DNA from 3 places in the Lysobacter sp. Hz25 genome. Region 2 is predicted to be linked to each of the others. Evidence: riboswitches for the same ligand, from Rfam matches in the RefSeq annotation. Region 2 holds a riboswitch; each other region holds the start of a gene.
What was found. Region 2 has a riboswitch for cobalamin ahead of btuB (TonB-dependent vitamin B12 receptor). Riboswitches for the same ligand answer to the same signal wherever they lie in the genome.

Region 1: another riboswitch for cobalamin. It lies ahead of ACKN61_RS15970 (CoA-acylating methylmalonate-semialdehyde dehydrogenase); the one in region 2 lies ahead of btuB (TonB-dependent vitamin B12 receptor).
Region 3: another riboswitch for cobalamin. It lies ahead of btuB (TonB-dependent vitamin B12 receptor); the one in region 2 lies ahead of btuB (TonB-dependent vitamin B12 receptor).

What each region holds. Positions count from the first base shown of each region.
Region 1 is NZ_CP175666.1:3,888,501-3,893,606, forward strand. Features, by position in the region: gene ACKN61_RS15960 (Vps62-related protein) at 126-1,073, shown strand; gene ACKN61_RS15965 (hypothetical protein) at 2,166-2,414, opposite strand; cobalamin riboswitch at 2,963-3,184, shown strand; gene ACKN61_RS15970 (CoA-acylating methylmalonate-semialdehyde dehydrogenase) at 3,322-4,836, shown strand; gene ACKN61_RS15975 (acyl-CoA dehydrogenase family protein) at 4,848-5,106, shown strand, end outside.
Region 2 is NZ_CP175666.1:4,977,911-4,983,016, forward strand. Features, by position in the region: gene bioD (dethiobiotin synthase) at 1-549, opposite strand, end outside; gene ACKN61_RS20500 (GAF domain-containing protein) at 620-1,102, shown strand; gene ACKN61_RS20505 (TfoX/Sxy family protein) at 1,099-1,512, shown strand; cobalamin riboswitch at 1,592-1,839, shown strand; gene btuB (TonB-dependent vitamin B12 receptor) at 1,960-3,822, shown strand; gene ACKN61_RS20515 (hypothetical protein) at 3,926-4,891, opposite strand; gene ACKN61_RS20520 (hypothetical protein) at 4,893-5,106, opposite strand, start outside.
Region 3 is NZ_CP175666.1:1,397,033-1,402,138, reverse strand. Features, by position in the region: gene ACKN61_RS05840 (hypothetical protein) at 1-222, opposite strand, end outside; gene btuB (TonB-dependent vitamin B12 receptor) at 300-2,153, opposite strand; cobalamin riboswitch at 2,307-2,551, opposite strand; gene ACKN61_RS05830 (TonB-dependent receptor plug domain-containing protein) at 3,046-5,106, shown strand, end outside.

The DNA of each region.
Region 1 (5,106 bases), 1.1 Mb from region 2:
GCAGGTTGCCGGTTTCGCGGTTGCATTCGCATTCGCGCGGCCCGCCCTAGGGTCTGCCCGACTGCTGCAGCCCGATCCGCCTTACTAAACTCGTACCGCGACCTCCCGCGCACTGGAGCAGTGCCATGTATCCCTCCGATATTTCCGGCCCCTCCCGTCAATGCCTGCCGCCGGCCGAACCGGTCACCCCGGCGCCGCTTACTCCCGTGCAGCAGCAGGAACTCGCCCAGCGCTACGCCCCGATCCTCTACTTCCATCCACAGGAAGAAAATTTCCTGCAGGACCCGAACACCTATATCGAGCAATCGACGTTGCGGCAGGAACGCGACTTCTGGGGCGACAAGGAACTGCATGGGCTGGGCGAGGTGCCGGCGCAGGAACTGGCCGACATCGGGCCCGACAACAAGGATGCCGACAGCCAGTTGTTCCTCGACCACCAGAACGAAGAACTCGGCGACGGCGTCCGCGACGGCGACCTCGCCAACAGCAAAAACCTTTACCAATACGACCCCGAAAGCAACACCATCACCTACCACCTGTTTTATTCCTACAACGACGGCCCGTCCGGCCTTGGCGACGTGCAGAACCACGAAGGCGACTGGGAAAAGATCACCGTGCAGCTCGACGACCAATACCAGCCGACCGCGGTGCGCTATAGCGCCCATGGCGGCTTGAACGCCGAGCGCTCGTGGGCGGACACGCCGAAAGAAGACGGCCGCCCGGTGTCCTACGTCGGCCAGGGCTCGCATGCGAATTTCCCCGAGACCGGTTCTTGGGAAACCAAGGCGCCGGGCATCGACGACTCGGCCAAGAGCGGCGGCGTGCGTTTCGACCTGGCCGGCCAGCCGGCGGTCGATGTGACCACGCAGGATTGGTATGGCGGCCACGTGCTGTGGGGCGAACGCGGCAGCGGCCAGGAACTGGGCATCGGCGAGACCACCGGCCCGACCGGACCGTCGGCCGACAAGGGACCGATCGTGGCCGGCGACGCCGATCCCTCGCTGCAGCCCAACGACGAAAAACCGGGCTTCCCGTTTTATGGGCCTTACCCACCGTTCGTGTTTCCGCCGTGATGTGGCCGGGGTAAAGGTGGCATCGATCGCGATAGCGTTCGCGTTCGCGTGCGATCTTGGGCTTGCTTGAGCGATACGCCGCGAAGCCTAGACCCTGCGGTCGCGACTCACGTCGCTCCTACAGGGATGGATTCGCTGCACTGCGTGCTCATGCCGTGCAGAGCCTGCAGTTGTAGGAGCGACGTGAGTCGCGACCGCGGGACGCACAGAGACAACAATGCCGCCGTCGCTCATCGAAACGGCGTGCCATCGCCAGGGTAGGAACGGCGTCCTACTGGATTTCCTTCGGTCACGAGCCGCGACCACGCCGCAACGCTCTTGCCGCGCACTTATCAAGCAAGATCAAGATCAAACGCCAAAAGCTTCCGCCACTAAAGCGGCGGGTTACTTTCTTTTGTCATAAGCAACAAAAGAAAGATAACCAAAGAAAAATGCTTTTCTTTGAGTCAAGGGCCCGCACGAACGATGCCGACGCGGGGCTTTTTCATACGGGACATCCCTGTGCCGATGAAAAACGGCGCGCATCCCTGCGCGCCGCCCTCCGGGTCTCCATCGGTCTCGCCAGTGCATGGCTACGCCAAGCTCTAAATGGCAACGGCAACGACGAATCTCGCTCTAAGGGTAGGAGCGGCGTGAGCCGCGACCACGAACTGTGGATGGCGACGATACTTCGCAGGCAGTGTCAAATACCGGCCTCGGTCGTGGCTTTGGCCTTTGCTGTTGTTGTGCGACGTCTCGCACTAGCGAAGGTAATCGAAGACCCGGAGGGCGGCCTGCATGGATGCAGGCCGTTTTTCATCGGGACAGGGATGTCCCGTATGAAAAATCCCCGCGGAGGCATCGCTCGTGTGGGCCTGTGATTCAAAGCAAAAGCATTTTTCTTTGGTGACTTTCTTTTGTTGCTTTAGACAAAAGAAAGTTACCCGCCGCTTTAGTGGCGGAAGCTTTTGGCGTTTGATCCTGATCTTGGTCTTGCTTGATCGATACGCCGCGAGACCGAAGCAGCGCGGTCGCGGCTCGCGCCGCTCCTACCCTCAGAGCCCCCACCGCGATGCCACGGACACGAACCAACCCGCGCCACCGGCAACCCCCTCAGCGGCGTATCTCGAACCCCGGGTTCTCATTGAGCGAACCGTCCGCCTCCAGCACCGCGTAACGCTCGCCATCGGGATGGAACACCACCGGAATCGGCTCCAGGAACAGCGGCCGCCGAACGAAACGCAGTTCCCAGCGGAAATGCTCCAGGGTCGTCAACGCGTCCAGCTGCTCGCGGGTCAACCCTGCGCGCAAGGCCACGGCACTGGGCTGCTCGGTTCCGTTGCGTCGTTCGCGTTTGGTCATCGGGTGCCGCTCCTTCGAGAATGCCGCGTTGCGCTCACGCCATGATCTTGCAACGGCATGCGAATGTCACCCGCGCGGCCACTGCCCGTGGGATGCTTCAGCGCCGACGCTCGACGACGAACCGATCCACCGCCACCGATGCTCCCCATCGTGGCGATACGCCCATGCCGACCCGGATGCCCCCGTTCACAGCCGTCCCCGCCGCGCCAGTCATTTCGCCCGTATCGTTTCCAGGAATACACGCTGCCCATCACAGTATCGAGCGATGCCACGCGTTTCGCCTGAACCTCGCACACAGGCGAACGCGGCCGACATTGTGGGCGCCGTCGCGACCGACATGCGGCGCACGCGCGCTCCCACGCGGGCAAGTAAACATCGCGCATTGCTCGCCCTGCATTCCATTCGCCGCAGTGCGGTGTGGTGCCGAGTCGTCACACATCCACGCAGCAACAAGATGAATGCGGCGTTCGAATCAATCCGACCACGCCGTCGTGCGAACGAGCGCGCAGCTTTGCGCAGCGCAGCTTGTCCGCTTTCGATCCGGCGCCTACACTCCGCCGGCCACAGGTGTCCTGCCGCCGTACCGGCGAGCAGGGTGAAACGGGAAGCCGGTGCGAGTCGTCAGACTCCATTCCGGCGCTGCCCCCGCAACGGTAGGCGAGAACACCCGACTCAATACCACTGCGATCTCGCGGGAAGGTGTCGGGGTGATGCGGATCGCTCCGCATCGCTCGCAAGCCCGGAGACCGGCCAGTGGCGGGCATCGCATGCGATGTCGTCCTCGGGTGTTGCGGTGGGCAACCGGACGGGCTGGCTCGACGCGATGTCCGTTGCGTGGAACCGACTTGTCTTGCTCCGCAATCCCCGTCACGCGGGTGAGCGACACGGAGCCGAAACAATGAACGATATGAATCGCGTCGCGACCGAAGTCGCGACGGTCAAGCTGCTGATCGACGGCGCATTCGTCGAATCCCGATCCGAACAATGGCGCGATGTCGTCAACCCCGCCACGCAGGCGGTGCTGGCGCGGGTGCCGTTCGCGACCGCGGACGAAGTCGACGCCGCGGTACGTTCGGCGCACCAGGCCTTCAAGAGCTGGCGCAAGACCCCGATCGGCGCGCGCGCGCGCATCTTCCTCAAGTACCAGCAACTGATCCGCGAGCACATGGGCGAGCTCGCCGCGATCCTCACCGCCGAACAAGGCAAGACCCTGGCCGACGCCGAAGGCGACGTATTCCGCGGCCTGGAAGTGGTCGAGCACGCAGCGGCGATCGGCAACCTGCAACTCGGCGAGTTGGCCAACAACGTCGCCGGCGGCGTCGACACCTACACCCTGTTGCAACCGCTCGGCGTCTGCGCCGGCATCACCCCGTTCAACTTCCCGGCGATGATTCCGCTGTGGATGTTCCCGATGGCCATCGCCACCGGCAACACCTTCGTGCTCAAGCCGTCCGAACAGGACCCGCTGGTGACGATGCGCCTGGTCGAGCTGGCGCTGCAGGCTGGCGTGCCCAAGGGCGTGCTCAACGTCGTCCACGGCGGCGAAGACGTGGTCAATGCGATCTGCGACCACCCCGACATCAAGGCGGTGTCCTTCGTCGGCTCGACCAAGGTCGGCACCCATGTCTACCACCGCGCTTCGCTGGCGGGCAAGCGCGTGCAGTGCATGATGGGCGCGAAGAATCACGCGGTGGTGCTGCCCGACGCCAACAAGGAGCAAACCCTCAACGCCCTCGCCGGCGCCGCGTTCGGCGCCGCCGGCCAACGCTGCATGGCCGCCTCCACCGCGGTGCTGGTCGGCGAAGCGCAGGCCTGGATCCCCGAGCTGGTCGCCAAGGCGCGCACGCTCAAGGTCAATGCCGGCACCGAGCCCGGCACCGATGTCGGCCCGGTAATTTCCTGCGCCGCGCGCGAACGCGTCGAAAGCCTGATCGCCTCCGGCGTCGAGCAAGGCGCACGGCTCGAACTCGACGGCCGCAAGCCGTCCGTGCCGGGTTTCGAGCGCGGCAACTTCGTCGGCCCGACCATCTTCTCCGGGGTCGAGCCCGGCATGCGCATCTACGACGAAGAGATCTTCGGCCCGGTACTGATCGTGCTCGCCGCCGCCACCCTGGAAGCCGCAATCGAGCTGATCAACGCCAATCCCAACGGCAACGGCACCGCTCTGTTCACCCAGTCCGGCGCGGCCGCGCGCCGCTTCCAGGAAGACATCGACGTCGGCCAGGTCGGCATCAACGTGCCGATCCCGGTGCCGGTGCCGCTGTTCTCGTTCACCGGCTCGCGCGCCTCCAAGCTCGGCGACCTCGGCCCCTACGGCAAGCAAGTGGTGATGTTCTACACCCAGACCAAGACGGTCACCGCGCGTTGGTTCGACGACGACACGCTCGGCCACGGCGTCAACACCACGATCAGTCTGAAGTGATGGCCGCCGTCATGAACCTGCAGGCGGTCAGTCCACCGCCGTCGCAGCTCGGCGAAGACCAACTCGCCTTCCGCGAGGCCGCGCGCGATTTCGCCCTGGCTGAACTGGCGCCGCACGCGGCGCACTGGGACGCGCAAGGCATCTTCCCGCGCGAGGCCATCGGCAAGGCCGGCGAGCTCGGGTTCTGCGGCTTGTACGTCGACGAAGCCGCCGGCGGCTCGGGCCTGACCCGGCTCGATGCGGTGGTCGTGTTCGAGGAACTGGCCGCGC
Region 2 (5,106 bases):
GATCGCGCGCGCGCTCAGACGCGCGTGGTTGATCGCGCCCAGGCGCAGGCCGACCACCAGCACCACCGGCAGGTCCAGCGCGCGCACCAGGTCGATCTGGTCGAGCGTGGCGCTGATCGGCGCGGCCCAACCGCCGACGCCTTCGACCACCACCGTGTCCGACTGCGCCGCCAAGCGCGCATGCGCGGCGAGGATCGTCGCCAGCGCGATCTCGACGCCGGCCTGCGCGGCGGCGAGTTCCGGCGCCAACGGCTGCGGCAAGGCATAGGGATTGACGTCGTCGTAGTGCGGTCTCGGCGCACTGGCCGCTTGCAACAGCAAGGCGTCCTCGTTGCGCCAACCCTCGGGCGTGCGTTCGCAACCGCTCGCCACCGGCTTCATGCCGACCGCGCGCAGCCCGCGCGCGCGCAAGGCGTGCAACAAGCTCGCGCTGGCCACCGACTTGCCGATGCCGGTGTCGGTGCCGGTGACGAATACGCCGCGCGGAAACACCGCGGGCGCGGCCGTTGGTCGGGAGCCGGCCTCCACCGGGGGCTGGGTGTGACTCATCTCGCGCTTTTCCCTGGGGCGTGGAGTCCACCATGGTAGTGGCGGCGGATGCCGCTGTTACACTCCGATGATGTTTAAAACCTCCGCACTATCGGGCGACAAGCCCGAGCAATACGCGCAGCTGCTCGCCCAGGCGCGCGGTTTGCTCGACGGCGAACGCGACCGTATCGCCAATGCCGCCAACCTGTCGGCGTTGGTCAGCCATGCCCTGCCGGAACTCAACTGGGTCGGCTTCTATTTCTACGACGGCGAAGAACTCGTGGTCGGCCCGTTCCAGGGCTTGCCGGCGTGCGTGCGCATTCCGCTCGACAAGGGCGTGTGCGGCGCGGCCGCCTCGACCCGCCAGACCCAACGCGTCGCCGACGTGCACGCCTTCCCCGGCCACATCGCCTGCGATGCCGCCTCGCGTTCGGAAGTGGTGGTGCCGCTGGTCCACGGCGATTCCCTGATCGGCGTGTTCGACCTCGACAGCCCGGTCCCGGACCGCTTCGATGCCGACGACCAGGCCGGCCTGGAAGCGCTGGCGCGGGTGTACGTGGAGGCGCTGGCATGACCGCGCCGAAGATGCGCAACATCGGCCCCAAGAGCGCGGCCTGGCTGCGCCAGGTCGGCCTGCGCACGCACGAGGACATTTCCGCGATCGGCACGGTCGAGGCCTTCATGCGCGTCAAGCGCGCCGGCTTCAAGCCGACGCTCAACCTGCTGTACGCGATCGAAGGCGCGCTGCTGGACTGCCATTGGCAGGAGATCAGCGACGAGCGCCGGCAACAGCTGATCCAGGCCGCCGAAGCCGCGACCGCGCTGCTGCCGCCGCCGCGCAACAAGCCGGCCGCCGCGCCGGTGCACACCACCGTGCACGCCGAAGAACGCCACGACGCGTTCGAGGCCGGCGGTCTGGACGGCACCGGCCTGGACGACGACGACCGCCCCGGCGGCCACGACGAGGACGACGGGCGCGACTGAGCCCGTCGGCGCCGCTGCGCCCCTCCGGCCGGCCGCTCCGCCCGTCCGCGGCTTTGGCCCCGGGCGCCGGCTTCGCGTAGACTGCGCACCGCTTCAAGGTGACCCGGCGGCTTTCTCCATCGCCGGGTTGAAACGGGAAGCCGGTGACGCGCCCTCTCCTGCGGGAAGATCGGCGCCAGTCCGGCACTGCCCCCGCAACGGTAAGCAAGACAGATCGCGGCAACCGCCACTGTGCTCGGCACGGGAAGGCGCCGCGATCGGCCGCCCGACCCCGCGTCGGCGCTGCGCTTGCGAGTCCGGAGACCGGCCTTGAGGCGCCACAGGTTGCGATGCGGAGGGCGTCGCGGCGGCTGCTATCCGGCTGTCTGCACGGCCCGCTGCCTCCTCGCAACCGTCTTCCGCCGTCGTCGTCGCGCGCCCCCGGGTGCGCGCGCTGGAGCTTTACCCATGTCCGCCCCGAACACGTACGCCCTGAATCTGTCGCTCGCCATCGCCTGTGCGCTGGCGCTGCCCACCGCCGCCCTCGCCGCTCCGGCCGGCGACGCCACCGACCTCGACGAGGTGGTGGTCACCGCCAACCGCACCGCGGTCAGCGTCAACGACACCCTGACCCCGGTCGACGTGCTCGACCGCGAGACCATCCAGCGCAGCCAGGCGCGCGACCTCAACGACCTGCTGCGCGGCCGCGCCGGCATCACCATTTCCAACCAGGGCGGCGCCGGCAAGCTCACCACCCTGTTCCTGCGCGGCAGCGAGTCCGACCACGTGTTGGTGCTGGTCGACGGCATCCGCGTCGGCTCGCCGACCTCGGGCCTGGCCGCGCTGCAGGACCTGCCGCTGGCACTGATCGACCGCATCGAGATCGTGCGCGGCCCGCGTTCGAGCCTGTACGGCGCCGACGCCATCGGCGGCGTGATCCAGGTGTTCACCCGCCGCGAGAAGCAGGGCTTCGCGCCGCGCGTGCACATCGGCGGCGGCAGCAACGACAGCCTCGAATTCGGCACCGGCTTCGGCGGCCGCAGCGAGCGCGGCTGGTTCGGCGCCGACTACAGCTTCCGCAAGACCGAGGGCATCAACGCCTGCCGCGGCGCCGGCTTCCCGGTGTTCGCCGGCTGCTTCACCGACGAACCCGACCGCGACGGTTACGAAAACCACGCCCTGTCGCTGCGCGGCGGCCTCGAGTTCAACGAGCAGTGGAGCATCGAAGGCCAGGCGCTGCGCGCCGAAGGCGAAAACGATTACGACGGCAGCTTCGTCAACCGCTCCGAGACCGTGCAGCAGGTGATCGGCGGCAAGCTGCAATGGCGTCCGTCGGAAACCGTCCACCTACAGTTGCTGGCCGGCCGCAACGTCGACAGCTCGGATAATTTCCTCGGCGAAGTACCGATGGGGTTCTTCAAGACCGATCGCGACAGTGCGACCTTGCAGGGCGACTTCACCCTGGCCGAAGGCCACGTGCTGACCGCGGGCTTCGATTGGTTGCGCGACCGTGTCGACAGCGACACCGTGTACGACGAAAGCGAGCGCGACAACAAGGCCGGCTTCGTCCAGTACCAGGGCCGCTTCGGCGCGCAGTCGTTCGAGGCCAGCCTGCGCCGCGACGATAACGAACAGTTCGGCGGCCACACCACCGGCGGCGCGGCCTGGGGCCTGAACTTCGCCGAGCGCTGGCGCGTCACCGTCGGCTACGGCACCGCGTTCAAGGCGCCGACCTTCAACGAGCTGTATTACCCGTTCTTCGGCAACGCGACCCTGCGCCCGGAAGAGTCGAAGACCTGGGAGCTCGGCCTGGCCTATCGCGGCGAGCGTTTCAACGCCCGCATCGACGGCTTCGACACCCGCGCCGACGACCTGATCACCTACGACTCGTCGATCAACCTGCCCAACAACATCGACCGGGCGCGCATGCGCGGCGCCGAGATCGGCATCGACACCACGTTCGCGCAATGGACCCTGGCGGCGAGCGCCAGCGTCCTCGACACCGAGAACCGCGTCGGCTTCTACCGCGGCAACGACCTGCCGCGCCGCGCCAAGCACAGCGCCCGCATCGACCTGGACCGCAGCTTCGGCAAGTTCCGCTTCGGTGCGACCGCGGTCGGCTCGGGTTCGCGCTACGACGACGTCGCCAACAGCACCCGCCTGGGCGGCTACGGCACCCTCGACCTGCGCGCCGAGTACGCGATCACCCCCGCGCTGAGCCTGCAGGCACGCGTGGCCAACGTGTTCGACCGCGAGTACGAAACCTCTTCGTACTTCAATCAGCCCGGCCGCGAGTGGTTCCTGACCCTGCGCTACGCACCGGTCAACTGAGCGGTCGACCGATCTGCGGATCGTCGAGCGTCGACGGAAAGCCCGGCATCGCCGGGCTTTTTGTTTTTTGGCGCAGAAACACCCACGACCGATGAACGCAGGCTCAGGTCGGCCGCAGCCCGCATTGCACCCAACTGCGGCCGGCAATGTCGGCGACCACGCCGATCATGCCGTGGCGCCAGCGCCCGTCCTCCGGCCCGGCCGCCAAGGCCTCGTAGAGCTGCGCTGGCGCGCCGTCGGCGAGGCTGCGCAGCTTGGCCGTCACTTCGGCATCGTCGCGGAACATCGCCTTGGCCACGACGAACCAACTCAACGCACGCGGCGAACCGTCGGCCGAGAACGCCAGGCTGATACCGCTCGGCCGCGGCAACTCCGAACCCGGCACGACCCGGGCGAGCATGGCCATCATCGCGGCGCTGTCGCCGAGCACCGCAACTGCCATCCCTTGCAAGGCACGCCAATCAAGTTCCTGTGCGCGCGCATAGAACTCGACGCTGCCGTCGCAGTTCACTCCGCTCAGACGCCAGGTCATCAGGTTCGAGCGGAACAACACATGCTTGTCGCGCCAGGCCGCGGGTAAACGCCCATCGGGCAGGTCGACGTAGAGCTTGGTCGCCGTGCCTTCGCCATGGCGCGCCGCCGCCCACGCCCCGAAGCTCATCGCACCTTCGCGCTGCAGGTCCAGCCAAGGTCCCAAATCGCCTTGCCAATCCAAGGCCTGTGCGGCAAGCAGGAGCCGCTCGCGATCGGCCACTTCCGGCGCGGCGACTTCGGCCGCCCACCGCACCACCGGCTCGCGCGAGCTCCAGGAGAATTCGACCGGCATGCCGGTATTGGTCAGGCTGCTGAAACTGCCGGCCACTTCCGGCCAGACCGAACGGCCGAGCGGCGCGAGTACGTCGCCCAACAGGCCAGCGGCGGCGGCGGCCTGCGCCGGCAGCACCGTGCCGAGTCGCCGCAAGGTGGCGGCGACCGGGCCGGCGATGTCGGCACCGAGGCTTTGCTGCATCGGCGCGAGCCAGGCCGCTCCGGTACCGCCGCGCGTGTCGATGACGGTATCGCTGCGCATGTCACTGCACCGCGACCAGTTCTTCGGTCTCGGCGACCCAGGCGCGCTGATCGAACTGTCCCTGCATGCCGACGAAGGTGAAGCGCCGGCGGTAATTGCGCAGGTCCTTGTTCTTCAGGGCGATGCGCAGCTTGACCGGATCGGTCTGGCTGCCGGCCATCTCGATGCGTTCGTTGCGCTTGTAGGCACCGTCCTCGTACTTCACGTCGATGTAG
Region 3 (5,106 bases), 2.4 Mb from region 2:
GCCGCGCCCGGTGATCGCGAAGTAGTCGATGGCGACCGCCGCGAGCAGGAACACCGCGTAGCCCAAGTGCCGGCGCAGATACAGGCCGCCGAGAAAGAACGCCGCCATCGAGGCATCGGGCAGATGCAACAGATCGCCGAAATGATGGAAGCGCGTGGCGATCATCGCCATCAACAACAGGCACGACAGGCTTAATTGAATGGGACCGGGCAAATTTTTCATCGGCGACTCTCGATAGGCGCCGGCAACGCGGTGGTTGCCGGCAAAGCCCGCGGACGCGGGCCGAGGCTGCTGATCCGTCAGCGGGAAGGCCGGTAACGCAAGGTCAACAGATAATTGCGGCCGGGCTGGTTGTAGAAAGCGGCGGTTTCGTAACGGCGATCGAACACGTTGTTCGCCGCCAGCTGCACGCTCCAGGCCTCGTTGAAGGCGTAGCCCAGGCGCAGATCGGTGAGCGCGTAGCCAGCCAGGCGACGCGTATTGGCCAGGTCATCATAGCGATCGCCCGCGGCATAAACGCTGGCGCCGAACGACCATGCGCCGTTGCCGACCGCGATGCGGCGGTCGGCATCGATGCGCGCGCTCTGCCGCGCACGCCGCGGCAGGAATTTGTCGCGGCTGGCGCTGCGGCTGTCGTTGCGCGGGTCCAGCCAGGTCGCGCTGGCGCGCAGGTCCCAATCGGCCAGGCGGGTGTCGAACGCCGCTTCCAGGCCGCGGATGCGCGCGCGGTCGACGTTGCCGGGCAAGCCGATCGAGGAATCGAACGCGATCAAGTCGTCGATGTCGCTCTCGTAAGCATTGAGCGACCACACGTGCTGGCGGCGCTCGCCGTGGGTGCCGCGCAGGCCGATTTCGACGCTGCGCGAGGTTTCCGGCGACAAGCCGGCATTGCCGTAGCCCGGGTAGTACAACTCGTTGAAGGTCGGTGCCTTGAACGCGGTGCCGTAGCTCGCGGTCAAACGCAGCGCCTCGCTGAGGTTCCAACCCCACAGCAGGCTGCCCGTGGTCTCGCCGCCGAACTGGCTGTCGTCGTCGCGGCGCAGGCTGGCCTGCAGCGCATGCGCGCCGAAACTCTGCTGCCACTGGCCGAAGGCACCGCGCAGGATGCGGGCGTCGCGGGCATAGCGGGTATTGCTGTCGATGCGGTCGCGCTGCCAGTCGAACCCGAGCGTGAGCAGGCCGCTGCCGATGCCGATGTCGCCCTGCACCGAGCCGAGCTGGCGCCGGGTCTCGAAGGTGCTGGAGTATTTGCCGTTCTTGTAAGTGTCGCTGAGGTCTTCGCTGCGGCCGGCGCTGGCGCTGAGGCTGACGCGCTCGCTGGGCCGGTAGCGCAGCTTGGCGCCGGCGACCTGCTGCACGCCGTCGGCCTCGTTGTTCTGGCTGCCGTCGTACTCGTTATGGTTTTTGGTGCGGAACAAGCGCGCTTCGGCGTCCCATTGCTCGTTGAAGCGGTAGCCGCCCTGCAGGGTCAGCGAATCGTTGCGATAGCCGTCGCGGTCCGGCGAGTTGGTGAAACAACCCGCGCCGCCCGGCGAGGGCTTGCCGCGGCAGGCGTTGATGCCGTCGGTGTCTTCGTGGGCGGCGTTGATCGAATACCAGCCGCGTTCGCCCTTGCCGGCGACGCCGGCGGTCGCGCGATGGGTGGCGTAGCTGCCGACCGAGGCGCTGAAGCTCGGCACGAACGCGCCCTGCGGCCGCCGGGTGAATATCTGGATGACGCCGCCGATGGCTTCGGAGCCGTACAGGCTGGAGAACGGGCCGCGCACGATCTCGACGCGTTCGATCTGCTCGACCGGAATGTCCTGCAGCGAGGCGCCGCCGCTGGTCGCCGAACCGATCTTGACCCCGTCGATCAGCACCAGCACGTGGTCGGACTCGCTGCCGCGCAGGAACAGCGACGTCGCCTTGCCCGGGCCGCCGTTATTGGCCAAGGAAGCGCCCGGCGTGCCGCGCAACAGTTCCGGCAACGACGACGGCTGCAGGCGTTCGATCTGCGCGCGATCGATCACGGTCACCGCGGCGAGCGTGGCGTCCTGGGTCTGGGCGGTGCGGCTCGCGGTGACCACGATCTGGTCGAGATCGACTGCGGGCGCGGCCAGTGCGGCGGCGGCGAATGCGGAACCGGCGAATACGAAAGCGCAGCGCGCGGGAATGCGCGCAAGGCGCGGAACAGCGGAAAAACGGAACGTCACAGTCGGCTCTCCATGGCCGCGCCTCACCCGCGCGGTCTAGACCAGGTCGTGACAGGGGGATGGCGGAACGGAGAGACGGCGCGCGCGCCGATGCCCCGAGACATGGCCCTCCGCCTGTCGGTTCGCGCTCCGGGCCGGTCTCCGGGCTTGCGAGTGGAGGCGGTCCGAGATCGGACCGGGTCTCCCGTACCGCGCCTTCCCGTGTCGGAACACAGTGGCGTCGTGCGGTGCGTGTACTCGCTTACCGTTGCGGGGGCAGCTCCGGATTGACCGACCTGGCGAACGCCAGAAGCGGGGACCGGATTCCCGTTTCAATCGCCGATTGTGTGTCGGCGATCACCTTGAGCGCGCGCATCTTAGCAGTCGAGCGCGGTCGGGACGCCACGGGAATTCATGCGAGGGCGCTTGAAGTCTCTGGATTGCGGCCAGGGCGCCCCTCGCCGGGCTTAGCCCCCGGATCGTCATCCCCGCGCAGGCGGGGGTGAATGGATGCGCGTGCGAGCCACTGGCTCGCGCATCCATGAACGCCTGGGCGCGCTGCGCGCCTCGCCGGGCCCGCAGAGACTTCAAGCGTTCTCGCACGAAAACCCGGTGGATCCCCGCCTTCGCGGGGATGACGACCCGGGGGGAATGACAGCTTGCTAGAGATGAAGGCTTAACGGGGATGAGGGCCAGAAAGCGCCAAGCGGGCCAGGCGCAGCGGCCATCGGCCCACCCCCAGATTCCGCAAAGAGTGTGCCATTACCACTTTTCTACTACTTGCGTTAGGCAGAATTTGGCCGCTTCATTGACCGGTTGTTACGTTCGTGTTAAATCCGAATGACATCGCTGTCATCCCCATCAAGGAGTCGTCATGCACGTCCGCCGCACCTTCGCCGGTTCACGTCACCCTCTGGCCCTCGGCCTCCTGGTAGCGCTCGCCGCGCCGGTCTACGCGCAGGACGCGCCGCAAAGCGATCCCAAGACCCTGGACCAGGTCATCGTCACCGGCACCCGCGTCAGCGACCGCACCGTCGCAGAGTCCACCGCGCCGATCGACATCATCACCCCGGAGACCCTGGAAGCCACCGGCACCGTCGAGCTGGCCACCGCACTGTCGCGCGCCCTGCCCTCGCTCAACTTCCCGCGCCCGGCCATCACCGACGGCACCGACGCGGTGCGCCCGGCGCAGCTCCGCGGCCTCGCCCCCGACCAGGTGCTGGTGCTGGTCAACGGCAAGCGCCGCCACACCACCGCCCTGATCAACCTCAACGGCAGCCAGGGCCGCGGCTCCTCGCCGGTCGATCTCAACGCGATTCCGATCGCCGCGATCGAACGCGTCGAAGTGCTGCGCGACGGCGCCTCGGCCCAGTACGGCTCCGACGCCATCGCCGGCGTCATCAACGTCGTGCTTAAGGGCAACAAGCCGGGCACCGGCAGCATCGCCGCGCGCTACGGCCAGTACAGCGCCGGCGACGGCAAGCAGTACCAGTTGTCCGGCGACACCGGCATCAAGCTCGGCGAGAACGGCTGGCTGCACTTGGCCGCGCAAGGCGGGCACCAGGACCAGACCAATCGTGCACGCCCGTTCCAGGGCCGCGTCGAGCAGCGCTACGGCGATCCCGAGATCGACCAGGGCGCGTTCGCCTACAACGGCGAATACAGCCCGACCGATTACCTGAGCTTCTATTCGTTCGGCAGCTACAGCGAACGCGACGTGCTCTCCAACGGTTACTTCCGCTTCGCCGGCGACCCGCGCAACATCCCGACGATCTACCCGAACGGCTTCCTGCCGCAGATTCACAACGTCAGCAAGGACCGCGCCGCGGTGTTCGGCCTGCGCAGCGAAACCGCCGGCGGCACCCAGATCGACCTGAGCTACAACTACGGCCACAACGGCCTGACCTTCGATATCGAGAACACCCTCAACCGCAGCCTCGGCCCGACCTCGCCGACGCAGTTCTACGCCGGTGCGCTGGAAGTCACCCAGCACGTGCTCAACCTGGACTTCACCAAGTCGGTCGACTTCGGCTGGCAGTACCCGGTGACCTTCGCCTGGGGCGCGGAATGGCGCGGCGAAGAGTTCTCCGAACGCGCCGGCGAGCCGCTGTCCTATGCCAACGGCGGCGTGGCCGCGCCGAACGGCCAGATCATCCCGGGTGCGCAGGTGTTCTCCGGCTTCCGCGCCAGCGATGCCGGCGACTTCGACCGTCACAGCTATTCGGTCTACATCGACGCCGAAGCCGACCTGACCGACAAGTTCTCGCTCGGCGCCGCCGCGCGTTACGAGACCTACAGCGATTTCGGCGAAACCACCTCGGGCAAGCTGTCCGGCCGCTACGCCTTCACCGACAAGGTCGCCCTGCGCGCCACCGCCTCGACCGGCTTCCGCGCGCCGTCGCTGCAGCAGCAGTTCTTCCAGTCGATCGCCACCAACTTCATCAGCGGCATTCCGTACGAGATCGGCACCTTCCGCGTCGACAACCCGGCCGCCATCGCCCTGGGCTCGGAAGCGCTGAAGGCGGAAGAGTCGACCAACTACAGCCTGGGCCTGGTGCTGCAGCCGGCCGACCAGCTCTACATCACCATCGACGCCTACAACATCCAGGTGAAGGACCGCATCCTGCTGTCGGAAAACCTGACCAGTACCGCGGTGCGCAACTACCTCAACGCCAACGGCTATCCCGGCATCGGCGGCGGCCGCTACTTCACCAATGCCGTCGACACCGACACCAAGGGCGTGGACATCATCGCCACCTACGGTTGGGACGTCGGCTCGGGCAAGCTCAACCTCACCGCGGGCTACAACTACTCCAAGACCGAGATCGACAAGATCGCCCCGAACCCGCCGCGCCTGGCCGCGATCGACCCGGCCGCGGTGCGCATCGGCCGCACCGAGATCGGACGCATCACCAAGGGCGCGCCGCGCGACAAG